2 linked regions of the Alicycliphilus denitrificans K601 genome follow. The protein of the gene in region 2 interacts with the protein of the main gene of each other region in a pairwise test. Links are inferred from orthologs where the notes say so. Each region holds a gene or a part of one and is shown on either strand. Other genes may lie near its edges.

Region 1 (14,433 bases), 2.3 Mb from region 2 along the record:
CTGATCGACGTGCTGAGCATGAGCTGCCGCTCTGCCGCGCTGAACGAGGAGATCGGCGTGCACCTGCTGATCTACGACCTGGACGACTTGCGTGGCGCCCTGCGCCTGGATTCGCGCGGCCGCGCGCCGCGCGGCGACATGGGCGCCGTGCGCCGCCTGCTGCAGCCCATGCCTTCTTCTTCCGTCCCCATCCCATGAACCATCCATCCGAAAACCCGACCCCCGAAACTTCGCAGGCCAGCGCCAGCGCCGCGCGCCGCCGCTGGCTTCTGCTGGGCGTGGGCGCCGTGGCCGGCCTCGGCGGCGCGGGCCTGGCCGCCTGGCGCCTGCGGCCCGGGGCGGTGAAAGAGGGTGCGCACGAGACCCTGTGGGATGCGAGCTTCGAGGACCTGGGCGGCCAGCCGCTGCGCATGGCCTCCATGCGCGGCCGTCCCCTGCTGCTGAACTTCTGGGCCACCTGGTGCCCGCCCTGCGTGCAGGAACTTCCCTTGCTGAACGCCTTCTATGGCGAGCACCGCGCAAAAGGCTGGCAAGTGCTCGGACTGGCGATCGACCAGCCCGCCAACGTGCAGAAATTCCTGCAGCGCGTGCCGCTGGACTTTCCCGTCGCATTAGGGGGACTGGGCGGCACCGAGTTGTCGCGCAGCCTGGGCAATGACAAGGGCGGGTTGCCGTTTACGGTGATGTTTGCCGCAGATGGCAGCATTTCGAAGCGTAAAATAGGGCAGTTAACGGCGCAGGACCTGCAGAACTGGTCCAAGAGTCTGTAGAGATTGCGTCTCCTTAATGGAGATGGTGGCTTTTTGGGCTCGTTTCGGCGAAATAGTCTGAAATTAAGGTAAATTCGCCCCCCATTCCGTTTCTAGCCGTTGGAGCTCCCATGGATTTGCGAAAACTCAAGACCCTCATCGATCTGGTCTCCGAGTCGAATGTTTCCGAACTCGAGATCACCGAAGCCGAGGGCAAGGTCCGCATCGTCAAGAGCAGCGGAGCCGTCGTGCAGCAGTTTGTCGCCGCTCCCGTTCAGGCCGCCCCTGCCGCCGCGGCGCCCGCGGCCGCCGCCCCCGTGGCCGAACTGCCCGCGCCGGCCGCCGCCGCGCCCACAGGGCATGTCGTCAAGTCGCCCATGGTGGGCACGTTCTACCGCGCGTCCAGCCCCGGCGCCAAGCCCTTCGTCGAGGTGGGCAGCCAGGTCAAGGAGGGCGAGACGATCTGCATCATCGAGGCCATGAAGATCCTGAACGAAATCGAGGCCGACAAGTCGGGCACCGTCACGCGCATCCTTGGCGAGAACGGCCAGGCCGTCGAATACGGCCAACCGCTGTTCGTGATCGAATGAAGCGGGCCCGCGCTCATGTTTAAGAAAATTCTGGTTGCGAACCGAGGGGAGATAGCCCTGCGGATCCAGCGCGCCTGCCACGAACTGGGCATCAAGGCGGTGATGGTCTATTCCGAGGCCGACCGCGACGCCAAGTACGTCAAGCTGGCCGAAGAGGCCGTGTGCATCGGCCCGGCGCCGTCGCCCCTGTCGTACCTCAACATGCCGGCCATCATCTCGGCGGCCGAGGTCACCGACGCCGAGGCCATCCACCCGGGCTACGGCTTCCTGTCCGAGAACGCCGACTTCGCCGAGCGCGTGGAAAAGAGCGGCTTCCAGTTCATAGGCCCCACGCCCGAGTCCATCCGCATGATGGGCGACAAGGTGTCCGCCAAGCAGGCCATGATCCGCGCCGGCGTGCCCTGCGTGCCGGGCTCCGACGGCGAGCTGCCCGACGACCCGGTGCAGATCCGCCGCATCGCCAAGACCATCGGCTACCCCGTCATCATCAAGGCCGCCGGCGGCGGCGGCGGGCGCGGCATGCGCGTGGTTCACACCGAGGCCGCCCTCGTCAACGCCGTGCAGATGACCAAGGCCGAGGCCCAGGCCGCCTTCGGCAACCCGGCCGTGTATATGGAGAAATTCCTCCAGAACCCGCGCCACATCGAGATCCAGGTCCTGGCCGACAAGTACCGCAACGCCGTCTACCTGGGCGAGCGCGACTGCTCCATGCAGCGGCGCCACCAGAAGGTGATCGAGGAGGCGCCTGCGCCGGGCATCCCGCGCAAGCTCATCGAGAAGATCGGCGAGCGCTGTGTCGCCGCCTGCAAGAAGATCGGCTACCGCGGCGCCGGCACGTTCGAGTTCCTGTACGAGAACGGCGAGTTCTACTTCATCGAGATGAACACCCGCGTGCAGGTGGAGCACCCGGTCACCGAATGGATCACGGGCGTGGACATCGTGCGCACGCAGATCATGGTGGCCGCGGGCGAGAAGTTGCCGTTCACCCAGCGCCAGATCCAGATCCACGGCCACGCCATCGAATGCCGCGTGAATGCCGAGGACCCCTACAAGTTCATCCCCTCGCCAGGCCGCATCACCATGTGGCATGCGCCGGGCGGCCCGGGCGTGCGCGTGGACTCCCACGCCTACACGAACTACTACGTGCCGCCGAACTACGACTCCATGATCGGCAAGATCATCGTGCATGGCGACACGCGCGAGCAGGCGCTGGCGCGCATGCGCACGGCGCTCTCCGAGACGGTGATAGAGGGCATCAACACCAACATAGCGCTGCACCGCGAACTGCTGGTGGACGCCAATTTCGTCGCCGGCGGCACCAACATCCATTACCTGGAAGAGTGGCTGGCGCAGCGCAAGCGCTGACGGGCCGGAGTAGCGCAAGGCACCGGGATGCTGGCATCCGGTAACGGATGCCAGCATTTTTTCCATTGACAGCACGACACCGAGGTGCCCCCATGTTTGAGCTGAGCCTGCTATGCCCTGAAGGCCGGGTGGAGACCCTGAGCGATGCGTTCGATGCGCTCGAGGCGCTGAGCGTGTCGGTCGAGGATGCCGATGCCCAAACCGATGCCGAGCAGGCGCTGTTCGGCGAGCCGGGCATGCCCGCGCCGCGTGAAGGCTGGCAGCGCAGCCGCATCACCGCGCTGTTCCCCACGCGGCAGGCGGCCGACGAGGCCGTGCGGCTGCTGCAGGCGCAGGACTTCTTCGAAGGCTGCAGCGTGCTGGGTATTGCCACTGTGCAGGAACAGGACTGGGTGCGCCTCACCCAGTCGCAGTTCGAACCGGTGGAGATCACGCCGGACTTCTGGATCGTGCCGACCTGGCACGAGCTGCCGGCCGCGGCGCGGCGCAGCATCCGCCTCGACCCGGGGCTGGCGTTCGGCACCGGGACCCACCCCACCACGCGCATGTGCCTGCGCTGGATTGCGCGCCAGGGCGTCGAGAACGGCGCCAAGGCGCTCGGCCGCGTGCTCGACTACGGCTGCGGCTCGGGCATCCTGGCCATAGGCGCGGCCAAGTTCGGCGCCTTGGACATCGATGCCGTGGACATCGATCCCGCGGCCGTGGAGGCCACGCGCCAGAATGCGCTGGCCAATGGTGTGTACCTGAACGCCGGCCTGCCGGAACAGGCGCAGGGGCAGTATCAGACCGTGCTTGCCAACATTCTGGCCACGCCGCTCAAGGTCCTGGCGCCCCTGCTGTGTGCCCATGTGGCGGAGGGGGGGCATCTGGTGCTGGCGGGCATTCTGGAGCGCCAGGCCCAGGAACTGACGCAGGCCTATGCGCCGTGGCTGAGCCTGCAGGTGGCCGATAGCGAGGACGGCTGGATCCTGATGACCGCGCGCCGCTGAGCGGCGTTCGTGCCCCGCGTGGGCCGCGGGCGGGCACCTACAATCCACAGCCGATGAGCCAGATCACCCGCTGCCCTTTCTGCGCAACGACCTTCAAGGTGGTCGCGGACCAGCTGCGGATTTCCGACGGATGGGTGCGCTGCGGGCAGTGCAAGGAGGTGTTCGACGCGTCCGAGCATCTGCTGCAGCCCGAGCCTGCCCAGCTGCTGCCGGAGATGCCGCTGGATGATCCAGGCCTGCCGGACCGGCACGCGGCCGACGCGCCGCAGCCGCAGGACAAGCCGGTCACGACCAGCGGCGGGAGCGAGGAAGTGGCTCCGCTGTCATCGCTGCTCAGGCGCGAGGCCGTGGCCGAAGAGCCCGAGGCCATGCCGGAGGCGGCGATCCAGGGCTACGAACTGCCGGGCGCCACCGTGGACGACTCCGCCTGGCCGCAGGAGCCCGATGCCGGGGTAGAGGCAGCGGAGCAAGGCGATGATCAACAGGAGGCGGAGCCCGCGCCGGACACGCTTGATGCCGAGCCACCCCCTGATGAAGAAGCGCAGGCCGCCGCACCGCCTGAATCCGAGCCGCTGGAGCCATTGCAGCCGCTGGAGCAGGAGTCGGTGCTGGTGGAGGGGACGGCGATCATGCCTGGCGCGGCCCATGAGAGCGATGCGCCGGAAGAGACGGCGGCATCGCCCGTGGCGGAGCCCGGATTCGTGACGGCCGCCCGGCGCAGCGCATTTTGGCGCAGGCCCGCGGTGCGTGGAGCATTGGCCGTGGCGGTCCTGGCGCTGCTCCTGGCGTTGGGCTTGCAGGTCGTGGTCCAGGAGCGCGACGCCATCGCGGCGCGCAGTCCGGCGGCGCATGCCTTGATGGAAAGACTGTGCGCACCCCTGCAGTGCACGCTGCAGGCGCCGCAGCGCATTGCCTCCGTGGTCATCGACAGCTCGTCCTTCCTCAAGGAACGCAACGATGCCGCAGCCTATCAGCTGCAGATGAGCCTCAAGAACATCTCCTCGCTCTCGGTTGCCATGCCGGCGCTGGAACTCACGCTGACCGACGTCCGGGACCGGGCGGTCTTGCGCCGCGTGCTGCTGCGCAATGACCTGGGGGCGCCCGCGGAGCTGGCGCCGGGGTCCACGTGGAGCGCCACGGTGTCCATGCAGGTCGCACAAGGCGCCGACCAGGTGGCCGGCTACCGGTTGCTGGCCTTCTATCCCTGAATCTTTTTACCCTTCCATCCGAAGCTTTCACCCTATGGCTGCGCTGATCTGTGGTTCCCTGGCATTCGACACCATCATGACTTTCGAGGGGAGGTTTGCCGAGCAGATACTGCCCGAGCAGCTGCACATCCTGAACGTGTCCTTCCTCGTGCCCACGCTGCGCCGGGACTTCGGCGGCTGCGCAGGCAACATCGCCTACGGCCTCAAGCTGCTTGGGGGCGATCCCAGGCCCATGGCCATGCTGGGCGCCGATGGCGGCGAATACCTGGCCCGGCTGCAGCAGCTCGGCATAGATACTCGCTTCATCGGCCAGGCCGGCGACACCTATACCGCACAGGCCATGATCATGACCGACCGCGACAACAACCAGATCACGGCCTTCCACCCAGGGGCCATGATGCAGGCGCACCGCAACCGCAACCGCATACCGCAGGACGCCGGCGTGCAGGTCGGCATCATTGCGCCCGACGGGCGCGAGGCCATGCTGCAGCATGCCGCCGAGTTCGTGGCGGCGGGCATTCCCTTCGTGTTCGACCCGGGGCAGGGGCTGCCCATGTTCAACGGCGACGAGCTGCGCCGCTTCATAGAGCAGGCGAGCTGGATCGCCGTGAACGACTATGAAGGCAAGATGTTGTGCGACCGCACGGGCTGGACGCTGGCCGAGATGTCCCGGCAGGTGCGCGGGCTCGTCGTCACGCTGGGCGCCGAGGGTTGCGAGGTCTGGGAGCAGGGCGCGCGGACCGAGGTGGCGCCGGTCAAGCCCGCGCAGGTGGTCGATCCCACGGGCTGCGGCGATGCCTGGCGTGGCGGACTGCTCCATGGCCTGGAAAAAGGCTGGCCCCTGGTGCGCTGCGCGCAGCTGGGCAACCGCCTGGGGGCGCTGAAGATCGCACAGCGCGGCCCGCAGAACTACACCTTGGACTTCACGCCGGACTGACAGGAGCGGAGCGCGGCTGGGCTGCGGCCATAAAAAAACCCGGTGCAAAAGCACCGGGTCGTGGCTGCTGATAAGCCAGGTTTTACGGCTTGCCGCCTGTGGGGAAGGGCCATGCAGCCTGGGGGTTCAGCGTGGTTTGCGCGGCAGGCGCAGGCGCTGCGGCGGGGGCCTTGGGGGCGACTTTCTTCGCGGCAGGGGCCTTCTTTGCCGCGGCGGCCTTCTTGGCGGCAGGCACCGCAGCCTTCTTGGCCGGAGTGGCCTTCTTCGCGGGCGCTGCAGCCTTCTTGGCTGGCGCTGCCTTCTTGGCCGCTACGGCCTTCTTGGCCGGTGCCGCTTTCTTGGCGGGTGCAGCGGCCTTCTTGGCCGGCGCTGCCTTCTTGGCCACTACGGCCTTCTTGGCCGGTGCCGCTTTCTTGGCGGGTGCAGCGGCCTTCTTGGCCGGCGCTGCCTTCTTGGCCACTACGGCCTTCTTGGCCGGTGCCGCCTTCTTCGCGGGTGCAGCCGCCTTCTTGGCCGGTGCTGCCTTCTTGGCCGCTACGGCCTTCTTTGCAGGTGCTGCCGCCTTCTTGGCAGGAGCAGCCTTCTTTGCAGGGGCTGCTTTCTTCGCAGCGGGTTTCTTCGCAGTTGCCATCATTTTCTCCTTGGGTCGATTTGCAAAGAGCACTCCGTGCCTGCATTGGGCATGGAGCGATCCATGGCAACGACACAATGCTCGTCACCACGAATGCGGGGACGCACCAGGGCCGCAACGCCGGTCGGCGCTGGGTGCGAGGAGCGTGGTTGAAAAATCATGGCCTGGTCAAGCGAGAGTCAATCCCAGGACAGTGCCCCGCCGGTCTGGTACTCGATGACGCGCGTCTCGAAGAAGTTGCGCTCCTTCTTCAGGTCGATCATCTCGCTCATCCAGGGGAAGGGGTTTTCTTCGTTCGGGAACAGCGCGTCCAGCCCGATCTGCGTGGCGCGGCGGTTGGCGATGTAGCGCAGGTAGCCCTTGAACATGGAGGCGTTCATGCCCAGCACGCCGCGCGGCATGGTGTCCTCGGCGTAGCGGTATTCGAGGTCCACGGCCTTGAGGAAAAGGCCCTTGATCTCGTCCTTGAACGCAGGCGTCCACAGCTGCGGATTCTCCAGCTTGAGCTGGTTGATCAGGTCGATGCCGAAGTTGCAGTGCATGGACTCGTCGCGCAGGATGTACTGGTACTGCTCGGCCGCGCCGGTCATCTTGTTCTGGCGGCCCAGGGCGAGGATCTGCGTGAAGCCCACGTAGAAAAACAGGCCCTCCATCAGGCAGGCGAAGACGATCAGCGACTTGAGCAGCGTTTGGTCGTTCTCGGGCGTGCCGGTTTTGAAGGCCGGATCCATGATCGCTTCGATGAAAGGGATCAGGAACTCGTCCTTGGCGCGGATGGACTCGACTTCGTTGTAGGCGTTGAAGATCTCGCCTTCGTCGAGGCCCAGCGACTCGACGATGTACTGGTAGGCGTGCGTGTGGATCGCTTCCTCGAAGGCCTGGCGCAGCAGGAACTGGCGGCACTCGGGGGCCGTGATGTGGCGGTAGGTGCCCAGCACGATGTTGTTCGCGGCGAGCGAGTCGGCCGTCACGAAGAAACCCAGGTTGCGCTTGACGATGCGGCGCTCGTCTTCGGTCAGGCCGTTGGGGTCCTTCCACAGGGCGATGTCGCGCGTCATGTTGATTTCCTGCGGCATCCAGTGGTTGGCGCAGGTGGCCAGGTACTTCTCCCAGGCCCACTTGTATTTGAACGGCACCAGCTGATTCACATCCGTCTGGCCGTTGATGATGCGCTTGTCGACCGCGGACACGCGGCGGTGTTGCGCGGCAGCGGGAGCGGCTGCCGGCGTGCGCGCAGCGGTGCTTTCGACGGGCTGCAGCGCGGGGGTATCGAGAGCCGTCGGCGGCGGCTCGACCGGGCGGCCGATTGCGCGGCTGCCGTCCATGAGCTTTTGCGATGAGGGCTTGACTTCGTCGTCCCAGGTGAGCATAGGATTTCCCGTGGTTGGATTATGAGAGCAGTGCTCCAAAATGAAAAGCACTGAAGCGTTGCCAGGCGGTGATTTGTTGCTTCACCACACAGGTGGACGCGATGGATGGGCCCGCGCCCGCCCGCATGCGCGGCGAATTCACTGGCAGGCCTCGCAGGATGGGTCGTCGATGGCGCAGAACTTCACGTCGGTGGCGGGCAATGCGCCTGCCTGCGTCTGGGCTGCTGCGGCTGCAGCGTTGAGCGCGCCGGACTGCGAGTCGGTGCCCGCGGAAACCGCGTTGAGCTGGCGCGTGTTCACGGTGCTCATCTCCACGTGCGTGGCGCTTTGCGTGCGCAGGTAGTAGGTGGTTTTGAGGCCGCGCACCCAGGCGAGCTTGTATGTCTCGTCGAGCTTCTTGCCCGAGGCTCCGGCCATGTAGATGTTCAGGCTCTGGGCCTGGTCTATCCATTTCTGGCGGCGCGCTGCGGCCTCCACGAGCCAGGCGGGTGCGACCTCGAAGGCCGTGGCGTACAGGGCCTTGACGTTCTGCGGCACGCGGTCGATCGCATGCAGCGACCCCTTGAAGTGCTTGAGGTCCATGAGCATCACGTCGTCCCACAGGCCCAGCTTCTTCAGGTCGCGCACCAGGTACTGGTTGATGACGGTGAACTCGCCCGACAGGTTGGACTTGACCGACAGGTTGCCGAACGAGGGCTCGATGGAAGCGTCCACGCCCACGATGTTGGAGATGGTGGCCGTGGGCGCGATGGCGATGCAGTTGGAGTTGCGCATGCCGTCCTGCGTGATCTTGCTGCGCAGGGCGTCCCAGTCCAGGCGCGTGGTGCGGTCCACCTCGACGTAGCCGCCGCGTTCCTTGGCCAGTAGTTCCAGCGAGTCAAGCGGCAGGATGCCCTTGGACCACAGCGAGCCTTCGTAGCTCGAATAGGTGCCGCGCTCCCTGGCAAGCTCGGTCGAGGCCCAGTAGGCGTAGTAGCAGATGGCTTCCATCGACTCGTCGGCGAAGGTCACGGCCGCGTCGCTGGAGTAGGGGATGCGCAGCTCGTACAGCGCGTCTTGGAACCCCATCAGGCCCAGGCCCACGGGGCGGTGGCGCAGGTTGGAGTCGCGCGCCTTGTCCACGGCGTAGTAGTTGATGTCGATGACGTTGTCGAGCATGCGCATGGCCGTGCTCACGGTCTTGCGCAGCTTGTCGTGGTCGATGGCACCGTCCTTGAGGTGGCGCGCGAGGTTCACCGAGCCCAGGTTGCACACGGCCGTCTCGGTGTCGCTGGTGTTGAGCGTGATCTCGGTGCAGAGGTTGGAGCTGTGCACCACGCCCACGTGCTGCTGCGGCGAGCGGATGTTGCAGGGGTCCTTGAAGGTGATCCAGGGGTGGCCGGTCTCGAACAGCATCGAGAGCATCTTGCGCCACAGGTCAACGGCCGGCACGCGCTTGAAGAGCTGCAGCTCGCCGCTGTCCACCTTGGCCTCGTAGGCGGTGTAGGCGCGCTCGAAAGCCTGGCCGTACAGGTCGTGCAGGTCGGGTACGTCGGAGGGCGAGAACAGCGTCCACTGGCCCTTGTCCATCACGCGCTTCATGAACAGATCGGGGATCCAGTTGGCCGTGTTCATGTCGTGCGTGCGGCGCCGGTCGTCGCCGGTGTTCTTGCGCAGCTCCAGGAACTCCTCGACGTCCAGGTGCCAGCTCTCCAGGTAGGCGCACACGGCGCCCTTGCGCTTGCCGCCCTGGTTCACGGCCACGGCCGTGTCGTTGACCACCTTGAGGAAGGGCACCACGCCCTGCGATTCGCCGTTCGTGCCCTTGATGCGCGCGCCGAGGGCGCGCACGCGCGTCCAGTCGTTGCCCAGGCCGCCGGCGAACTTGGACAGCAGCGCGTTCTCCTTGATGGACTCGTAGATGCCGCCGAGCTCGTCGGGCACCGTGGTCAGGTAGCACGAGGACAGCTGCGAGCGCAGCGTGCCGCTGTTGAACAGCGTGGGCGTGCTGCTCATGAAGTCGAAGGAGGACAGCAGCTCGTAGAACTCGATGGCGCGCGCCGATCCCGTCGTTTTAGGGTCGCCCTCCCGTAGCGCCAGGCCCATGGCCACGCGCATGAAGAAGGCCTGGGGCAGCTCGATGCGCGTCTTTTTCACGTGCAGGAAGTAGCGGTCGTACAGCGTCTGCAGGCCCAGGTAGTCGAACTGCAGGTCGCGCCCGGCCTTCAGTGCCTGGCCCAGGCGCTGCAGGTCGAAGTCCAGCAGGCGCGGGTCCAGCAGCTCGTTGTCCACGCCCTTGCGGATGAACTGCGGGAAGTTGGCGGCATAGGCAGCCGCCATGCCGGCGGGCGCTACGTCCTGGCCCAGCACCTCGCGCACGATGGTGTGCAGCAGCAGGCGTGCGGTGGCATAGGTGTAGCCGGGGTCCTTCTCGATCAGGGTGCGGGCCGCAAGAATGGAGGCCTTGTAGACCTCGTCCATGGGCACGCCGTCGTACAGGTTGCGCAGGGTCTCGGCGGCGATAGGCGCGGCCTGCACGTCTGAGCCCAGGTTGGCGCAGGCAGACTCGATGAGCGCCTGCAGGCGCAGGATATCGAGCTCGATGCGCTGGCCCTTGTCCAGCACGTACAGCGCCGGCATCTGGGGCAGCAGCTGCTCTTTCTTCTGCGCGCGCTCCTGCGCGCGGCGCTCGCGGTACAGCACGTAGGCGCGCGCCACCTCGTGGTGGCTGCCGCGCATCAGTCCCAGTTCCACCTGGTCCTGCACGTCCTCGATGTGGAAGGTGCCGCCGCTCGGGCGCGAGCGCATCAGGGCGCGCACCACGGCCTGGGTGAGTTCGTCCACCACCTCGCGCACGCTGGCGGACGCCGCGCCCTGCGTGCCGTGCACGGCGAGAAACGCCTTCATCATGGCCACGGCGATCTTCTGCGGCTCGAAGGGGACGACGGCGCCGTTGCGGCGGATGATCTGGTAGTGGCTGAAGACGCCGCCCGAGGCGTCGGTGGCGGGCGCGTCTGCGGCATGGGGCTGCGTGGAAGGCGCGGTGTTGGCGTGAACGGACGAAACTTGCATGGGTTTCCTCTTTGGTGTGTCGTCAGGGGGTGTGGCGCGCCGGGAAGGGCTGCCGGCGGGCGTCGGTGCGGGGTGCGGTCGATGTTGTTCCGCACACTATACATATGGTGCTTGAAGTGCTCAAGACACTACATGTAGTGTATGTCTGTACGAGGGGTGTCGGGCGGAACTGCTTCCTGGAAGGCGACGCCGTGCCAGGCCCTTGCCGCATGGGGCCCGGGCGCGCGCATGCCAATGGTGGCGCGTGTCTGCGGCGTTTTTGGCGCGCAGGCGCGCGCCAGGCCTCAAGGAGGGAACAGGATGCCCGAGCCCGCGAAGGCCGATCGCAGCCGCTGCCATTCGAACCCCGGGCCGGGGTCGTTCTTGCGGTGGGGCGCGATGTGTTCGTGCCCGGCGATGTAGCCGATGGGGTAGCGCCGCGCCAGGGCGGCGCACAGGCGGGTCAGGCTGCGGTACTGCGGCTCTTCGAATGCCTGGCCTTCCAGGCCTTCGAGCTCCACGCCGATGGAGTCGTCATTGCAGGCGTCGCGCCCGCGGTAGTGCGAGCGCCCGGCATGCCAGGCCCGCCGATCGGCGTCCACGAACTGCCACAGCCGGCCGTCGCGGGCAATGAAGAAATGAGCCGAGACCTCCAGCCCGCGGATGCTCTGGAAATAGGGGTGCGCGTCCCAGTCGAGCCGGTTGGTGAACAGCTGTTGCACTGCCGTTCCGCCGTACTGGCCCGGTGGCAGGCTGATGGAGTGCACGACGATCAGGTCGATGACGGCGCCCGCCGGCCGGGGGCCGTGGTTGGGCGAGTGCATGCGGCGCGCGGGCAGGTACCAGCCGCCTTGCCATGGCGTGCCCGGCCTACTGCGCTTCGCCATGGTTGTCGCCGTCCTGCGGCATGGCGATGTTGAGCCGGTCGATGCGGTAGCGGATCTGGCGCAGGCTGATGCCCAGGCGCGCCGCCGTGGCCGTGCGGTTGAAGCCCGTCTCGCGCAGGGCGCGCACGAGGATCTCGCGCTCATGCTGGTCCAGCCAGGCCTGCAGGTCGCTGGGCAGGGGGGGCTCTTCGCTGGCGGCAGTGGGTGGCGGCGCGGGGGGCGTGCCGGCCTCCGGTGGCGTTGGAGGCGGGGGCGCGGGGACGGCGGCGGCGACCTCCGCGGTGGTGGCAGCGGGGTGTTCCACCTGTAGCTCGTTTCCGTCGCTCAGGGCCACGGCGCGGTGCAGCAGGTTTTCCAGCTCGCGCACATTGCCCGTGAGCGGGTGCTGGGTGATGCGCTTCAGCGCGGCGGCGCCCAGGCGCGGCACGGGGGTGCCCGATTCCTGCTCGATGCGGGCGAGCAGCGCCTCGCACAGCGCGGGCAGGTCCTCGCGCCGCTCGCGCAGCGGCGGGATCAGGAGCTCGATCACGTTCAGGCGGTAGTACAGATCCTGGCGAAAGCGCCCGGCCTGTACGTCGGCCGCAAGGTCGCGGTGCGTGGCGCTGACGATGCGCACGTCCACGGTCTCTTCCTGCGTGGAGCCCAGCGGACGGATGCTGCGCTCCTGGATGGCGCGCAGCAGCTTGGACTGCATGGGCAGCGGCAGGTCGCCGATTTCGTCCAGAAACAAGGTCCCGCCGCGGGCGGCCTGGAAGTAGCCCTCGCGGTCGCTGGTCGAGCCGGTGTAGGAGCCCTTGCGCGCACCGAAGAACTCGGCTTCGAGCAGGTTCTCGGGAATGGCGCCGCAGTTCACAGCGACCAGCGGACCGTCGGCGCGCTGGCTGCTGGCATGCAGGGCGCGCGCCACCAGCTCCTTGCCCGTGCCCGATTCGCCGCGAATCAGCACGGGCGCCATGCTGCGCGCCACCTTGGCGATGCGCTGCTTGACGTTGCGCATGGCCTCGGACTCGCCGATCAGGCGCGCGAGCACCGGGTTGTCCGCGTCCGGCTCCTGTGCGGCCATGCGGGGAGGCGTGGCCGCGGGCAGCACGCCGCCCGTGCCCTGGATGGCCGAGGCTACGACCGAGCGGAACTGCTTGAGGTCCACGGGCTTGGTCAGGTAGTCGAACGCTCCCGAGCGCAGCGCCTCCACGGCGTTCTCGGCCGAGCCGTAGGCCGTCATGACCACGCAGCGCTCGCGCCGCTGCTGCTCGCGCAGGTCGTACAGCAGGTCCAGCCCCAGGCCGTCGGGCAGCCGCATGTCGGTGATCACGGCGTCGAACTTGCGGCGCTGCAACTGCTCGCGCGCCTCGGCCACGCTGGCAGCGGTCTCCACGCGGTAGCCCTCGCGCAGCAGCGTCAGCTCGTAGAGCGTGCGCAGGTCGGGCTCGTCGTCGACGACGAGGATGGAGGCGGCGGAGGCAGTGGCGTTCATGGAACCGGCGAGCGTGTCAGACCACGATTGTGTCAAACAGTGAGGAGCTCTCCGCCGGGCGCGTGGTACTGCGGAACGTGACGCTGAAGGCATTGCCCGCCACGGTGCCGTGCGCCAGCGCCCGGTTGGCGCGCTGGTAGGCGATGGCCGCGCCGTGGCGCTGGCACAGCTGTCGGCAGATGTACAGGCCCAGGCCGCTGGAGCGGCTCTCCGACGAGAAGAAGGGCTCGAACAGGTGTCGCTCCACGGACTTGTCCAGCGGCGCGCCGTCGCTCCAGACCTGCAGCTTGACCTGGCCCGCAGCCGTGGCACTCGTGCTCAGGCACAGCGAGTCGGGCTCCTGCCCCATGTAGCGCAGCGCGTTGTCCAGCAGGTTCACCAGCACCCGGCGCAGATGCTCGGCGTCGAACTCCACCTGGGCCGTGCCCGCGTTCAGTTCCAGGCACCCCTGCCGGCGGGCGGGGTCGTGCGCCTGCCAGTCGTTCCAGGCCTGCAGCACCGTGGCGTCCAGGGCCAGCGTGGACGAGGGCGCATGGCCGATCTGGTGCTGCACCCGAGCGATGTCGAGCACGTCCTCGGAGATGCGCACCAGCCGCTCGGCGTTCTGCCGGACCATGTGGGCCAGGCGCTTGTGGCCGGGGTCGCTCAGGTCCTCGTCCAGCAGCTCGTTGGCCTGGACGATGGCCGCCAGCGGGTTGCGTATCTCGTGCGCCACCGCGGCCGACATGCGGCCCATCGCGGCCAGCTTCTCGGTGCGCAAGCGCGCCTCCATCTCGCGCAGGTCGTGCAGGAACATCACGCACAGCGGCTCCTCGTCCGACGCGCCGGAGGCCGGCTGCGCGCGGGTGAGCCAGGTGCGGATGCGCAGGCCCATGGGGCTTTGGCCTTCGTGCAGGATGTTCACGTCGGCGTGCTGGGGCTGCTCCTGCCGGAACGTCTGCCGTGCCAGGTCCATCAGGGGTTTCCAGGCCGGTGTGTGCTCCAGCGCGAAGGGCGTGGAGGTCTTGGCCGCAGGGCCCAGCAGCAGCAGGGCCGCGGGGTTGGCCAGGCGCACCTGGCCCTGGTGGTCCAGCACCAGCACGCCGTCGGCCACGTGCTGCATGACCAGGGCGCTCACGGCGGTCTGCGTGCGCGCATCCATCTGGCTGCGCCGTGCCATCTGCTGCTCGCTGGTGAGCCTGGCTGCCAGCAGGTGCACCAGGT
Region 2 (14,363 bases):
GAAAACACACCAATGGACAGTGCCATCCTGAGCCTGCTGGGCGCCTTCCTGTTGTCGATCATCGGCCTGTTCGGCTTCATCTGGTCGCTGCGCAAGGGCCTGCTGGTCGAGAACCCCAAGGCCGCATCTGCGATCTTCGCCTCGGGCGAGATCGGGCACATCGACGACCCAGCGCTGGGCCATGCCGGGCAGAAACGCTTGCAGGCCGCGGCCGCCGAGCCCGGCGACTCCACTCACCCGCCGGACGCCCGGGAGATCGCCGACCGCGTCGCCGCCGACCGCTCCAGCGCCTTCCCCGTCTTCATGTTCATCGCCTTCGCCTGCATGTGGCTGCTGTTCGGCGGCATCGCGGGCCTGACGGCGTCGCTCAAGCTGCACTGGCCCGACTGGCTGGTGAGCGAGGCATGGATGACCTTCGGCCGGATCCGCACCGTACACCTGACGGCCGTGCTCTACGGCTGGATCACCAACGCCGAGCTGGGCGTGATCATCTGGCTGATGCCGCGCCTGCTGCGCACGCCGCTGATCGGGCCCATGTGGATCATGCTGGGCGGCGCGCTGGTCAACGTGGCGATCGCCAGCGGCATAGGCGCCATCGGCGCGGGCTGGACGGACGGCATGGAGTACCTGGAGATGCCATGGCAGATCGGCATCTTCTTCGCCGCGGGCATGGTCTGCATCATCGGCCCGGTGCTCTACACGCTGGTGAACCGCAAGTCGGAATCTCTGTACGTGACGACCTGGTACCACACGGCCGGCCTGCTGTGGATCACGCTGCTGTTCATCGTCGGCAAGATGCCGGGCGTGCACTTCGGCGTGCAGCAGGCGGCCATGAACTGGTGGTACGGCCACAACGTGCTGGGCCTGTGGTTCACGCCCGTGGCGGTGGGCGCGATCTACTACTTCCTGCCCAAGATCATCGCGCGGCCGATCCGCTCGTACAACCTGTCCATCCTGGGCTTCTGGACGCTGGCCTTCTTCTACGCCCAGGTGGGCGGCCACCACCTCGTTGGCGGGCCGGTGCCGGGCTGGCTGGTCACCCTGTCCATCGTGCAAAGCATGATGATGATCATCCCGGTGCTGGCGTTCTCCATCAACATGGGGCTGACGATGAAGGGGCGCATGCGCCTGGGGGTCTATTCGCCCACGCTGCGCTTCATGATGTTCGGCGGGCTCATGTACCTGCTGTCGTCGCTGCAGGGCTCGTTCGAGGCGCTGCGCTCGGTGCAGGCGGTGACCCACTTCACCCACTTCACCGTGGCCCACGCACACCTGGGCGCCTACGGCTTCGTCACCATGGTGCTGTTCGGCGCCATCTATTTCATGATGCCGCGCATCCTGCATTGGGAATGGCCCTTCCCCCGGCTGATCTCCTGGCATTTCTGGCTTGCGGCCGTGGGCATCCTTATCTACTTCGTCGGCCTGTCCTATGGCGGCTGGCTGCAGGGCCTGGCCATGCTCGATGCGTCCCGGCCGTTCATGGACTCGGTGGCCGTGACCATTCCGTGGCTGCAATGGCGCAGCGTGGGCGGCGCGCTGATGGTGGCCAGCCACTTGGTCTTCGTTGGCCATTTCCTGGCCATGGCGCTGCGCTTCGGCCCGGACCGCGCCGGCGCCGCGCTGTTCTCGACACAACCCAAGGCCAGGGAGCTCGCCCATGGAGAATGAAGTCAAACTCGCCGCCGGCACCATGGTGACCTTCGCCATCGCCGTCTCGGCGCTGGTCATCCTGCCCTACATCCAGGTGCGCGACGTCAAGCCGCCCGAGGGGCTCAAGCCCTATACCAGCGCCGAGCTGCGCGGACGCTCGGTCTACATCGCCAACGGCTGCGTGTACTGCCACAGCCAGCAGCCGCGCTCGGAGAGCTTCGCGCCCGACGCCAAGCGCGGCTGGGGCCGCGCATCGGTGCCGGGCGACTACGTGTACGACAAGCCGCACCTGCTGGGCAGCATGCGCACAGGACCGGACCTGATGAACATCGGCGTGCGCCAGCCCAGCAAGGACTGGCACCTGGGCCACCTGTACCAGCCGCGCGCCTACGTGCCGGGCTCGATCATGCCGTCCTACCCCTACCTGTTCGAGATCAAGGACAAGGCCGAGCCGGGCGAGGAGGCGCTCAACCTGCCGCCAGGCACCGCGCCCGCGGGCAAGGTGGTGGTGGCCAGGCCCGAGATGCTGGACCTGGTGAAGTACCTGCTGTCGCTCAAGCGCGAGTACCCGGTCCTGTCGCCCGAGCCGCACGAAGCCGCGGGCGCCAAGACACCTTCCGCGCCGCCGGCCGGCAAGCCGGCGTCCGCCTCCTGAAAGGACCGCCACGATGAGCCAAGACCCGGTCACCCGCGCGCAGCAGCGCGAAAACGAAGACCCCGAGGAAGCCATCCGGCCCATGCCGCTGTCCGCCCTGCTGGTGGCGGTCGCCATGGTGCTGTGGGCGGTGGTCTATATCCTGTACACCGAGCCCCTGGATCTCTCCCAGTGGGGCGACCAGCGCACCCGCGCCGAGCTCTCCGGCCCCGCGCCCGCGGCGCCGGGCGCTGCCGTGGACGGCAAGGCGCTGTTCGCCGCGCAGTGCGCCGCCTGCCACCAGGCCACGGGCCTGGGCCTGCCGGGGGTGTTCCCGCCGCTCGACGGTTCGGAGTGGGTTCAGGGCGAGCCGCGCGTGCTCGCCAACATCCTGCTGCACGGCATCACGGGCGAGATCACCGTCAAGGGCACCAGGTACCAGGGCGCCATGCCCAGCTTCCAGCAGCTCGGCGACGCCGAGCTCGCGGGCATCGCCAGCTTCATCCGCAGCAGCTGGTCCAACAAGGCCGATGCCGTGCAGCCCGAGCTGTTCGCCAAGGAACGCAAGGCAAGCGACCGGACCACGCCCTTCGAGGGAGAGGCCGCACTCAAGGCCCTGCAGCAATGAGCCAGCGATGCTGCGCACCGCCCTGCTGAGCGCCGTGCTGGTGCTGTGCGGCCTTGCCGCGGCGCGCTGGCTGACATACGACTTCCAGGTCTGGACCGACGAGGGCGCGCGCCGCCTGGAGGTGGCGCTGCGCCCCGTCCAGGCGCCGCCCGTGGCCGTTCAGGGCCCGGGCGTCGCGGCGCCCGACCTGCCCGCGCTGCTGGCCGCGGGCGGCGGCGCCACGGTGGTGGACTTCTTCTACACCCATTGCGAGACCGTGTGCCTGTCGCTCGGCAGCAGCTTCCAGCAGCTGCAGGCCGCCCTGCAGGCCGACCAGTCGAAAGGCGAGGCATCGGGCGTGCGGCTGCTGTCCATCAGCTTCGACGGCGCGCGCGACGACCCCGCCGCGCTGCAGGCCTATGCCCGCGGCCTGCGCGCCGACCCGGCCCTGTGGCGCTTCGTGCGCGTGCCGGACGGCGCGCAGCAGCAAGCACTGCTGCGCCGCCTGGGCGTGGTCGTCGTGCCCGACGGCCGGGGCGACTACGAGCACAACGCCGCGCTGCTGGTGTTCGACGCCCGGGGCCGCATGGTGCGCGTCTTCGACATTGCCGAGCAGCAGCTGGCGCTGGACTACGCCCGCCACCTCGCGCGGAGGCCGCGGTGAGGCCGCCCGCCTGGTGCACGCCCGCGCGCCAGGGCCTGGCCGGCCTGCTGCTGGCCGCGCTGCTGGCCAGCCCCCCGCTGCGCCAGTGGCTGGAGGCAAGCATGTGGCGCCACATGCTGCTGCAGTTCCCGCCGTGGATGCTGGCCGGCGCCCTGCTTGCCGCCGCCCTGCCGCCGCGCGCGCGCGGCGGCATCGCGCGCTGGAACGCCCACGGCATCGCCGGGCTGGTGGGCGTGGGCGTGGCGCTGTCGGTGCTCATGGTGCCGCGCGTGCTCGACCTCGCGCTGCAGGACGCGGGCACGGAGGCCGCCAAATGCGCGGCGCTGCTGCTCGCGGGCGCGGCGATCCGCCTGTCCTGGGGGCCGGCGGGGCTGGTGGTGCAGTGCTTCTTCCTGGGCATGCAGCTACCCATGATGGTCGTCGTGGGACAGCTCTATATCGACTCGCCCCTGCGCCTGTGCAACGCCTATCTGCTCGACGACCAGGAGCGCCTGGGCCGCTGGCTCATCGCCGTGGCGGCCCTGCTGGCGCTGGCCTGGCTCGCGCATGCGGCCTGGCGGCTGGTGCGGCGCGAGGATGCGCGGCTGGCCGGCATCGATTGACCAAGTTCGTGTCACCCGCATGATCCTCAAAAACAGCCGCAGCGCTTGACTATCATTCGCCAGCAGCTATCGATTTTGAATCATGGCGGTAACGGAATAAAATCACCCATCCTCCGAACCCTTGCCTATGACGGCATCCCACGGGATGCCGTTTTTCATTGCCATGAGCGACACCCCAGCACAACCCGGCCTGCAATCCCTGTCCAAGTCCTTCGAACCCGCCGCGCTGGAGGCGCATTGGGGCCCCGAATGGGAGAGGCGCGGCTACGGCCGCGCCGGGGCGCGCGGCACGGGCCAGGCCGACGCGGGTGCGCCCGCCTTCGCCATCCAGCTGCCCCCGCCCAACGTGACCGGCACGCTGCACATGGGCCATGCGTTCAACCAGACCATCATGGACAGCTTGACGCGCTACCACCGCATGCTGGGGCACAACACGGTCTGGGTGCCGGGCACCGACCACGCGGGCATCGCCACGCAGATCGTCGTGGAGCGCCAGCTGCAGGAACAGGGCGCGAGCCGCCACGACCTGGGCCGCCCCGGGTTCGTGGAGAAGGTGTGGGAGTGGAAGGAGAAGAGCGGCAACACCATCACCACGCAGATGCGCCGCCTGGGCGACACGGTGGACTGGAGCCGCGAGTACTTCACCATGGACGACAAGCTCTCCAGGGTGGTGACCGAGACCTTCGTCAAGCTCTACGAGCAGGGCCTGATCTACCGCGGCAAGCGCCTGGTCAACTGGGACCCGGTGCTGCAGTCGGCCGTGTCCGACCTGGAGGTGGAGAACGAGGAGAAGGACGGCTCGCTCTGGCACATCGCGTACCCGCTCGCCGACGGCTCGGGCCAGCTCGTCGTGGCCACCACGCGGCCCGAGACCATGCTGGGCGACGTGGCCGTGATGGTGCACCCCGAGGACGAGCGCTACCGGCACCTGATCGGCAAGAGCGTGAAACTGCCGCTGTGCGACCGCGAGATCCCGGTGATTGCCGACGCCTACGTGGACAAGGAATTCGGCACCGGCGTCGTCAAGGTCACGCCCGCGCACGACCAGAACGACTACGCCGTGGGCCAGCGCCACCAATTGCCGATGATTTGCGTGCTGACGCTCGCGGCCACCATCAACGACAACGCCCCGCAGAAGTACCGCGGCATGGACCGCTTCGCCGCGCGCAAGGCCGTCGTGGCCGACCTGGAGGCGCTGGGCCTGCTGGTCGAGACCAAGAAGCACAAACTCATGGTGCCCATCTGCACGCGCACCGGCCAGGTCATCGAACCCATGCTGACCGACCAGTGGTTCGTGGCGATGAACAAGGCGGGCCAGGGCGACGCCACGGGCAAGAGCATCGCGCAGAAGGCCATCGACGCGGTCGCCGGCGGCCAGGTGAGCTTCGTGCCCGAGAACTGGGTCAACACCTACAACCAGTGGATGAACAACATCCAGGACTGGTGCATCAGCCGCCAGCTCTGGTGGGGCCACCAGATCCCCGCGTGGTACGACGAGGACGGCAACGTGTACGTGGCGCGTAGCGAGGCCGAAGCGCAGGCCCAGGCGCCGGGCAGGCCGCTCAGGCGCGACGAAGACGTGCTCGACACCTGGTACTCGTCGGCGCTCGTGCCCTTCAGCACCATGGGCTGGCCGGACCAGGGCGAATCGGCCACCGACGACTACAACCTCTATCTGCCCTCCTCGGTGCTGGTCACGGGCTACGACATCATCTTCTTCTGGGTCGCCCGGATGATCATGATGACCACGCACTTCACGGGCCGCGTGCCGTTCAGGCACGTCTACATCCACGGCCTGGTGCTGGACGCGCACGGCAAGAAGATGAGCAAGTCCGAGGGCAACGTGCTCGACCCGGTGGACCTGATCGACGGCATCGCGCTGGAGCCCCTGCTGGACAAACGCACCCAGGGCCTGCGCCGCCCCGAAACGGCCCCCACCGTGCGCAAGAACACGCAAAAGGAATTCCCCGACGGCATCCCCGCCTACGGCGCCGACGCGCTGCGCCTGACCTTCGCCGCGCTCGCCAGCCTGGGCCGCAGCATCAACTTCGACAGCAAGCGCTGCGAGGGCTACCGTAACTTCTGCAACAAGCTGTGGAACGCCAGCCGCTTCGTGCTGATGAACTGCGAGGGCTTCGACTGCGGGCTGGACGCCACCCAGGGCTGCACGGAGAGCTACCTCGATTTCAGCCAGGCCGACCGCTGGATCGTCTCGCGCCTGCAGAAGGTCGAGGCCGAGGTGGCCAAGGGCTTCGCCGAATACCGCCTGGACAACGTCGCCAACCAGATCTACGACTTCGTCTGGAACGCGTTCTGCGACTGGTACCTGGAGATCGCCAAGGTGCAGATCCAGACCGGCACCGAGGCCAGGCAGCGCGCCACGCGCCGCACGCTGATCCGCGTGCTCGAAGCCATCCTGCGCCTGGCCCACCCCATCATCCCCTTCGTGACCGAGGCGCTGTGGCAGGTGGTCGCGCCCATCGCCGGCCTGCCGGGCGCGTCGATCGCGATTGCCGCCTACCCGCAGGCCCAGCCCGCCAAGATCGACGAAGCGGCCGAAGCCTACGTGGCGCGCCTGCAGCAGATGGTGGACGCCTGCCGCACACTGCGCGGCGAGATGGGCGTATCCCCCGCCCAGCGCCTGCCGCTGCTGGCCATGGCCGACACGGCCGAGGACGCCGCCTTCCTGCGCGCCAATGCGGCGGTGCTGCAAAACCTGGCCAAGCTCAGCGAGGTCAAGGTGTTCGACGACGCGCCCGCCTGGGCCGCCGCCGCGCAGGCCGCGCCCGTCAACGTGGTCGGCAGCGCCCGCCTGGCGCTGTTCGTCGAGATCGACGTGGCCGCCGAAAAGGCCCGCCTGTCCAAGGAAGCCGCGCGCCTCGCGGGCGAGATCGCCAAGGCCAACGGCAAACTGGGCAACGAGGCCTTCGTCGCCAAGGCGCCGCCCGCCGTCATCGAGCAGGAGAAAAAGCGCGTGGCCGACTTCGGCGCCACGCTTTCGCGCATCCAGGAGCAGCTCGCCCGCCTGGGTTGACATCAAAAACAAGAGCTATCACCGCTTGCCAGTAAACGTTTTCAGCATGAAAACCATATGGAATCCTTGCTGAACAAGCGCAAAGCACTCACTTATTTGGAGCGACCATGACCACCTCCCCCATCCGCAAGGCCGTCTTCCCCGTTGCCGGCCTGGGCACGCGCTTCTTGCCCGCCACCAAGGCCAGCCCCAAGGAAATGCTGCCGGTGGTCGACAAACCGCTGATCCAGTACGCCGTCGAAGAAGCCTACGAGGCGGGGATACGCGACATGGTGTTCGTCACCGGCCGCAGCAAGCGCGCCATCGAGGACCACTTCGACACCGCCTACGAACTCGAAAACGAGCTGGAGCAGGCCGGCAAGAAGGAAATGCTGGAGTTGGTGCGCAGCATCGCCCCGGCCGACATGAACTGCCTGTTCGTGCGCCAGCCGCGCAGCCTGGGCCTGGGCCACGCCGTGCTGTGCGCCGAGCCCCTGGTCGGCGACGAGCCCTTCGCCGTGCTGCTGGCCGACGACCTGATGGTGGGTGAGGACGGCGGCCCCGGCGTGATGGCGCAGATGACCGCCGCGTTCGCCAAGCAGGGCCGCTCCCTGCTGGCTGTGCAGGAGGTGCCGCAGGAGCACACGCGCCGCTACGGCATCGTGAAGGGCGAGGCCGCCGGCGGCGCCCTGATGCGCGTGGACGAGATCGTGGAGAAGCCCGCGCCCGAGGTCGCCCCCTCGCGCATGGGCGTGGCCGGCCGCTACGTGCTCACCCCGCGCATCTTCGAGGAGATCCGCAACCAGCCGCGCGGCGTGGGCGGCGAGATCCAGCTCACCGACGCCATCGCGCGCCTGATGCAGCAGGAGACCGTCTACGCGTACCAATACAGCGGCAAGCGCTACGATTGCGGTAGCAAGGAAGGCTTCCTGGAGGCCACGGTCGAGCTTGCCCTGAAGCACCCGCAGGTGGGCGCGCAGTTCCGCGACTACCTGCGCTCACTGGAGCTGTAACGCCCGCCCGCATCGCATCGCATCGCATCGCGCCATTGTTTCGATAGCTGCCAGCGCTTGCCCAGCAAGCGTTGGAGGCCCATCTGCTGCTCAGCGCCGGCGCAGCACGTGGATGTACTCATCGCCCATGGTCTGCTGCTCGACCAGCTCGTTGCCCGTCTGCTTGGCGAACGCCTGGAAGTCGCGCAGCGAGCCGCTGTCGGTGGCCACCACTCTGAGCAGCTGGCCGCTTTCCATGTCGGCCAGGGCCTTCTTGGCCTTGAGGATGGGCAGGGGGCAGTTCAGGCCCCGGGTGTCGATTTCCTTGTGGATGTCCATGCTTGCTAATCCTTCGGCGCGTCGAGCCCGCGGCGGCGCTCCGCGTTTTCCTCGTCCGTGAAGAACACCGGCTCGTGCCCGCGCGAGCGCAGCCAGTCGGCCAGTGCATAGCCCGTGCCGGCGGGCCAGCACTTGAGCTCGCCCAGCTCATAGAAACGGTGGTCCACCAGCTCGGGCGACAGGCGCACCTCGCCCTCGGCCTGCACGTGGTAGGCGATGATGACCTGGTTCATGCGCAGGAACTCGTACGCGCCCACGAGCTTGACGGCGCGCGCGTCGAGGTTGGTCTCCTCCTTGACCTCGCGCGCGATGCCCTCCTCGGGCGACTCGCCCGCCTCCATGAAGCCGGTGATCAGCGCGAACATCTTGGGCGGCCACAGCGCGTTGCGCGCCAGCAGCACGCGGCCATCGACCTCCACGATGGCGGCCAGCACCGGCGTGGGGTTGTTCCAGTGCGTCCAGCCGCAGGCGCCGCAGCGCAGGCGTTCCTTGTCGCCGCTGTCTTCCAGCAGCGTGATGAATTCGAGCGGCGTGGCGCAGTGGGGGCAGAAGCGGGTTTCGTAGCGCATGGCGGTCAGGCGGGGAAGACGCCGGTGGACAGGTAGCGGTCGCCCCGGTCGCAGACCACGAAGACGATCGTCGCGTTCTGCTCGCGCTCGGCGATCCGCTGCGCCACCCAGCACGCGCCGGCCGCGGAGATGCCGCCGAAAATGCCCTCCTCGCGCGCAAGGCGCCGGGCCATGTCCTCGGCGTCGTCCTGGTGCACCAGCACCAGCTCGTCCACCATCTGCGGGTCGTAGATCCTGGGCTGGTACTCCTCGGGCCACTTGCGGATGCCCGGGATGCGCGAGCCCTCGCAGGGCTGCGCGCCGATGATGCGCACGCCCGGGTTCTTCTCGCGCAGGAAGCGCGACACGCCGGTGATCGTGCCCGTGGTGCCCATGGCGCTCACGAAGTGCGTGACGCGCCCCTCGGTCTGCTCCCAGATCTCGGGGCCCGTGGTCTCGTAGTGGATGCGCGGGTTGTCGGGGTTGGCGAACTGGTCCAGCACCACGCCCTTGCCCTGCGCGACCATCTGCTCGGCCAGGTCACGCGCATATTCCATGCCCCCGCTCTTGGGCGTGAGGATGAGCTCAGCGCCGAAGGCCTTCATGGTCTGTGCGCGCTCCACCGACAGGTCCTCGGGCATGATCAGCACCATGCGGTAGCCCCTGATGGCCGCAGCCATCGCCAGCGCGATGCCGGTGTTACCCGAGGTGGCCTCGATCAGCGTATCGCCGGGCCTGATCTCGCCGCGCTCCTCGGCGCGCCGGATCATCGACACGGCCGGCCTGTCCTTGACCGAACCCGCGGGGTTGTTGCCCTCCAGCTTGCCCAGGATGACGTTGCCGCGCGCCGCGTTGTCCTGCGCCCCGATGCGCTGCAATACGACCAGCGGCGTGCGCCCGATGGCGTCTTCAATGGTGGGATAGGTTTTCATACGACGCTACTGTGCCATAATTTGCGACTTCGTTTTTTGCGTCGCCCGGGTGGTGAAATTGGTAGACGCAGGGGACTCAAAATCCCCCGCCGCAAGGCGTGCCGGTTCGATTCCGGCCCCGGGCACCACATCCAAGGCCGCACAGTTCCAAGAACGTGCGGCCTTTTCTTTTTCAACCGCCGAAGAATGACGGACATGAAGAAGAGCAGATTCAGCGGAGAACAGGTCATCGAGTTTCACGTATATCGCGACCCGGCAGGGCTGGCTGCACGCGGTCTTGGTCATCGACGTGTTCTCGCGGCGCATCGTCGGCGGGAAGGTTGGCACCTGGATGCGAACGGGCTTCGTGCCCGTAGCCCTGGAGCAAGCCCTGCATGCCATCCGCCATTAATCGTACGGATGTCCGTTATTTTATGTATCATGACCACATGCAACTGGTCATTGATACCCGCCTGCCCGGCGGCGTCCGGCGCATTACGCTGAATCGCCCCGAAGCCAAGAATGCGTTCGACGCCGAGATGATGCAAGCCATCTCCCAGAGCTTCAGAAACGCTGCCAAGGACCCCGAAACACGGGTCGTGGTGCTCAGCGGCGCAGGCAGTCACTTCTGCGCGGGCGGCGACATCGAGTGGATGAAGGAAACCCTGGCGGCTTCGCAGATGCTGAAACGCGAGCGGGCACAGGCCGTCTCGGACATGCTTGGATCGGTGCATGCCCTGCCCCAGCCTCTTGTAGCTGAAGTCAAGGGAGCCGCCATGGGAGGCGGCTTTGGCTTGGTGTGCTGTGCTGATTTCGTCGTTGCAGACAGTCGGGCGAAGTTTGCACTGAGCGAAACGAGGCTAGGGATCGTGCCCGCCGCCATTTCGCCGTATGTGGTTGCCGCACTCGGTGTGCGCCGGGCCAACCGCCTCGCATTGGCAGGAACGCTGATCGACGCGCAAGAAGCGAAGGAACTGGGTCTGGCCACTCATGTGGCGGCTCCCGGCGGCACCGCAGAAGCCGTGGATTCGTTGCTGCATGAGCTGCTGTGCTCCGCCACCGGCGCACAACGGCTGACCAAGGCACTCTTTCGCCAGATGGCTTCTCCGGTATCCGACGAGAGCAACGCCGCACTGGCAGTCGAGGCCCTTGTCAACGCATGGAACCAGCAGGAAGCCATCGCCGGACTTGATGCCTTCCTCAACAAGGCAGCGCCCCCGTGGCGCGCCTGACATACGCGTGTGCGGCTACCCGCTGAGCCGCCATCCGGCTTCAGTAACATTGGGCTCATGACGAGTACCAAATTCTGTTTCTTCGGTCCGCAATGGTCTGCACACGAGGTCCACGGGGCCCCATCCATGGAGGACCGCGGACATGGCTAGACCTGCCGGCGTAAGCGGTGCCGATACAAAGCAGGCCATTCGCGCGGCGGCCATACAGCGCATCTATCGCCATGGCTATGAGGCGATGAACCTGCGCGGCCTCGCGGCGGATGTCGGGCTGCGCGTGGGCTCATTGCACAACTACATCCCGCAGAAGCAGGAATTCCTCGCCAACCTGCTCGACGAAATCATGACCGAGTTGCTGGCCGACTTCGAGACGCATATGGCCGGTGTCTCGGATCCGCAGGAGGCATTACGGCAGTTCGTGAGCTTTCATGTGCAATGGCACACGGCCCGTAAGGAGGAGGTGTTCATCGGCAACATGGAACTGCGCAGTCTCGCGCCAGAGCAATATGCGCGCGTGGCAGCCAAGCGCAAGCAGTATGAGAAGCACCTGACGGCGATCCTGAGCAAAGGCAAGAAGCTCGGCGTGTGGACCATCGAGAACCCGGGCATCACGGCCAAGGCCATCCTGGCACTGCTGACCGGCGTGAGCAACTGGTACCGGCCGGACGGCAGCCTTTCCCAGCCCCGTCTGACGAAGCTCTATCAGCTGATGGTGGAGCGCATGCTGCGCAACCCCTGACCGGCTCCTCGACGCGGCGGTCGCCTTGCCGAGCGGCCGTTGGACAGGCTCAGCTGCGCAGCAATGCCTCAACCTGGCGCTTCTGGATCTTCCCGGTACTGTTGCGGGGAAACGCTGCAGCGGAGATCACGCGGAACTCCTTGGGAACCTTGTAGCCCGCCAGGTGTTCTCGGCAATACGCCTGTAGAAAGTCGAGCGGACGCGATTCACCCTTGAGGGCGACGAAGGCCACCGGCACTTCGCCCCAGCGATCATCGCTTCTGCGCACCACGGCCGCCTCGATCACGTCGGGGTGGGCCAGCAGAACGCGCTCGATCTCGGCGGGATAGACGTTTTCGCCCCCGGTCTTGATCAAGTATTTGCTGCGATCCACGAAATCGAGCGACCCATCTGCATGGCGCACGAACACGTCGCCCAGATGGAACCAGCCGTCGGCTAGCTCTGCGCTTTCGATGCGGCCATTGCTCCAGTAACCCGAGAACAGGCCGGGACCACGCACGAGCATGTTGCCGGGCGTGCCGATCGGCACGTCCTGGTTGTCGTCGTCCACCAGCCGCACATGGCACCAGCTGGACTCGCGCTTCGAGAGGCTCTCGGGCACCTGCCCGGCTTTCAGCAGCGCGCCCGAGGCCGGGGCCAGCCCCGTTTCAGTGGAGCCGAAACTGTTGAGGTAGGGAGCCCCCACCAGCGAGGTGAGTTCAGCGATCTGCTGACACGGCACAAGATCAGCCATCGCGCCCACCATGCCCATCCTCGGCGCGAGGACGGGCGACGCCGACTTCAGCGCATTGATCAGGGGTTCAATGACCCCAGGCATGGCCATCAGCCAGCCAATGCGCTCCCGCTCGAGCGTCTTGCAGATCTCCGACGCCGAAAAGCCATCCTGCACGATCACATGGCCGCCCAGCATGAGTGTGGCCAGCGAATGGTCCGTGGCGGCCATGTGGAAGAAAGGCGACCATGCGATGAATCCATCCTCGGCCCCGATCCTATACTCGCAGGCATAGGCCATGGCGCGCGCAATGCTGGCCCGCTGACTGATCACGGCACCCTTGGGAAGACCCGTCGTTCCACTCGTGTAGAGGATCAGGAAGCCATCTTCGGGATGCACTTCAGGCCTGAGGAAATCGCGATCCTCCAACGCCCGCGTGGACTCTTCAGAAGCATCAGGCGAATCCAGGTCAATCACCCGGGCAACGCCGTGCTCCAGGGTGCCGAGCTGCTCCCGATAACGGGCGGACACGATGACGACGGCCGGCTCGACGAGTCGAAGGCAGTGCAACTGCTCTGCGCCCTGAAGACGCCAATTCAGGCAGGCGATCATCACCCCCAGCCTTGCTGCCGCGAGCTGCAACTCCAGATACTCGGGCCGGTTCTCGGACCATACGGCCATCCGCTGCCCGCGCAGCAATCCACACGCCTGCAGAAACGCCGCCCAGCGCTGCACCCGGGCTTCCAGCTCGCGGTAGCTCAACGTCCGGTCCGCATGGCTGAGTGCCGGCTTGTCGGGGTGCATCTGCACGCGCTTGAGGAACAGATCCGTCAAACACAGCTGGGAAGCTGCGGCCGTGGCATTCATGGGAGACTCCTGCATGCGGAATGGGGCTGGGTCGGGGTGAGAGACAAGGCTCAGCGGCTGCGCGTCGGGAACGCCTTGAGGCTGCCGCTGTGCATGACGCGGCCATCCAGGCGCCGCCCGATGATGCGCTCGGCCAGCCTTGCGGCCTCAATGAGGCATTCCAGATCGATCCCGGTCTCCAGCCCCATTTCGTTGCACATGAAGACCAAGTCTTCCGTACAGATGTTGCCTGCGGCGCCTCCATGCGCATGGCCGCTGAAGGGGCACCCGCCCAGTCCCGCCACGGAGGCGTCGAACAGGTCGACACCCGCCTGCAGCCCCGCCAGTGCGTTGGCCATTCCGGTTCCGCGGGTATCGTGCAGATGCAGGCCGATGCGGGCATGGGGGAAGAAGCGCCGGGCAAGCTCGACCCGCTCGGACACCGACCGCGGGTTGGCCCAGCCAACCGTATCCGCGAGGTACACCTCGTCCAGCCGGATCCGATGCTCGTCCTGCAACGATGCCATGTCGGCCAGCACCTCCTTGAGCCGCTCCTGCGGGATCGCACCTTCGAAGTTGCAGCCGAAGGCCGTCAGCACGTAGGCCTTGCGAACCGGCACGCCACGCGCGGCGTAGCGCTCCACCCAGCGCCGCTGGTCCTGCGCCTGGGCCTGCGCCGATACGCCATTGTTGAGCCGGCAGAAGGCATCCGAGGTGTAGAAGTACAGCACCCCTTCAAGATCCACTTCCGGCACGGCCACCGCACGTTCGAATCCCTTTTCGTTCAGCCAGAGCCCCGTATAGCGCACACCGGGCTGCTTGCGGATGGCACGGAAGAGCTCAGGCGCGTCCGCCATCTGAGGTACTTTCACCGGGT

The links.
Region 1: the proteins of cysM (region 2) and accC interact in binary tests that used the Escherichia coli proteins (3 or more experiments, as listed by UniProt). The link is inferred for Alicycliphilus denitrificans K601 from one-to-one orthologs.

The regions. Positions count from the first base shown.
Region 1 is NC_015422.1:3,982,022-3,996,454, forward strand. The notes cover bases 558-3,529. They hold accC (acetyl-CoA carboxylase biotin carboxylase subunit), read left to right. Parts: upstream 558-1,354; coding sequence 1,355-2,704; downstream 2,705-3,529. Other genes in these bases: ALIDE2_RS18980 (TlpA disulfide reductase family protein), read left to right, coding at 558-770; accB (acetyl-CoA carboxylase biotin carboxyl carrier protein), read left to right, coding at 881-1,339; prmA (50S ribosomal protein L11 methyltransferase), read left to right, coding at 2,797-3,529. Also shown: ALIDE2_RS18975 (hypothetical protein), read left to right, coding at 1-198; more of ALIDE2_RS18980, read left to right, coding at 195-557; more of prmA, read left to right, coding at 3,530-3,693; ALIDE2_RS19000 (zinc-ribbon and DUF3426 domain-containing protein), read left to right, coding at 3,747-4,901; ALIDE2_RS19005 (carbohydrate kinase family protein), read left to right, coding at 4,936-5,838; ALIDE2_RS19010 (hypothetical protein), read right to left, coding at 5,921-6,469; ALIDE2_RS19015 (ribonucleotide-diphosphate reductase subunit beta), read right to left, coding at 6,649-7,839; ALIDE2_RS19020 (ribonucleoside-diphosphate reductase subunit alpha), read right to left, coding at 7,978-10,890; 1,6-anhydro-N-acetylmuramyl-L-alanine amidase AmpD, read right to left, coding at 11,175-11,756; ALIDE2_RS19030 (sigma-54-dependent transcriptional regulator), read right to left, coding at 11,740-13,230; ALIDE2_RS19035 (sensor histidine kinase), read right to left, coding at 13,247-14,433. UniProt on the Escherichia coli protein: This protein is a component of the acetyl coenzyme A carboxylase complex; first, biotin carboxylase catalyzes the carboxylation of the carrier protein and then the transcarboxylase transfers the carboxyl group to form malonyl-CoA.
Region 2 is NC_015422.1:1,723,338-1,737,700, reverse strand. The notes cover bases 8,029-10,930. They hold cysM (cysteine synthase CysM), read right to left. Parts: upstream 9,982-10,930; coding sequence 9,076-9,981; downstream 8,029-9,075. Other genes in these bases: ALIDE2_RS08165 (enoyl-CoA hydratase-related protein), read left to right, coding at 10,356-10,930; ALIDE2_RS08185 (NUDIX hydrolase), read right to left, coding at 8,507-9,070; ALIDE2_RS08190 (sulfurtransferase TusA family protein), read right to left, coding at 8,274-8,501; galU (UTP--glucose-1-phosphate uridylyltransferase GalU), read left to right, coding at 8,029-8,183. Also shown: ALIDE2_RS08225 (cbb3-type cytochrome c oxidase subunit I), read left to right, coding at 13-1,668; ALIDE2_RS08220 (cbb3-type cytochrome c oxidase subunit II), read left to right, coding at 1,658-2,305; ALIDE2_RS08215 (c-type cytochrome), read left to right, coding at 2,319-2,912; ALIDE2_RS08210 (SCO family protein), read left to right, coding at 2,920-3,555; ALIDE2_RS08205 (hypothetical protein), read left to right, coding at 3,552-4,157; ALIDE2_RS08200 (valine--tRNA ligase), read left to right, coding at 4,321-7,191; more of galU, read left to right, coding at 7,299-8,028; more of ALIDE2_RS08165, read left to right, coding at 10,931-11,192; ALIDE2_RS08160 (TetR-type transcription factor C-terminal domain-containing protein), read left to right, coding at 11,335-11,928; ALIDE2_RS08155 (class I adenylate-forming enzyme family protein), read right to left, coding at 11,978-13,507; ALIDE2_RS08150 (hydroxymethylglutaryl-CoA lyase), read right to left, coding at 13,558-14,363. UniProt on the Escherichia coli protein: Two cysteine synthase enzymes are found. Both catalyze the same reaction. Cysteine synthase B can also use thiosulfate in place of sulfide to give cysteine thiosulfonate as a product.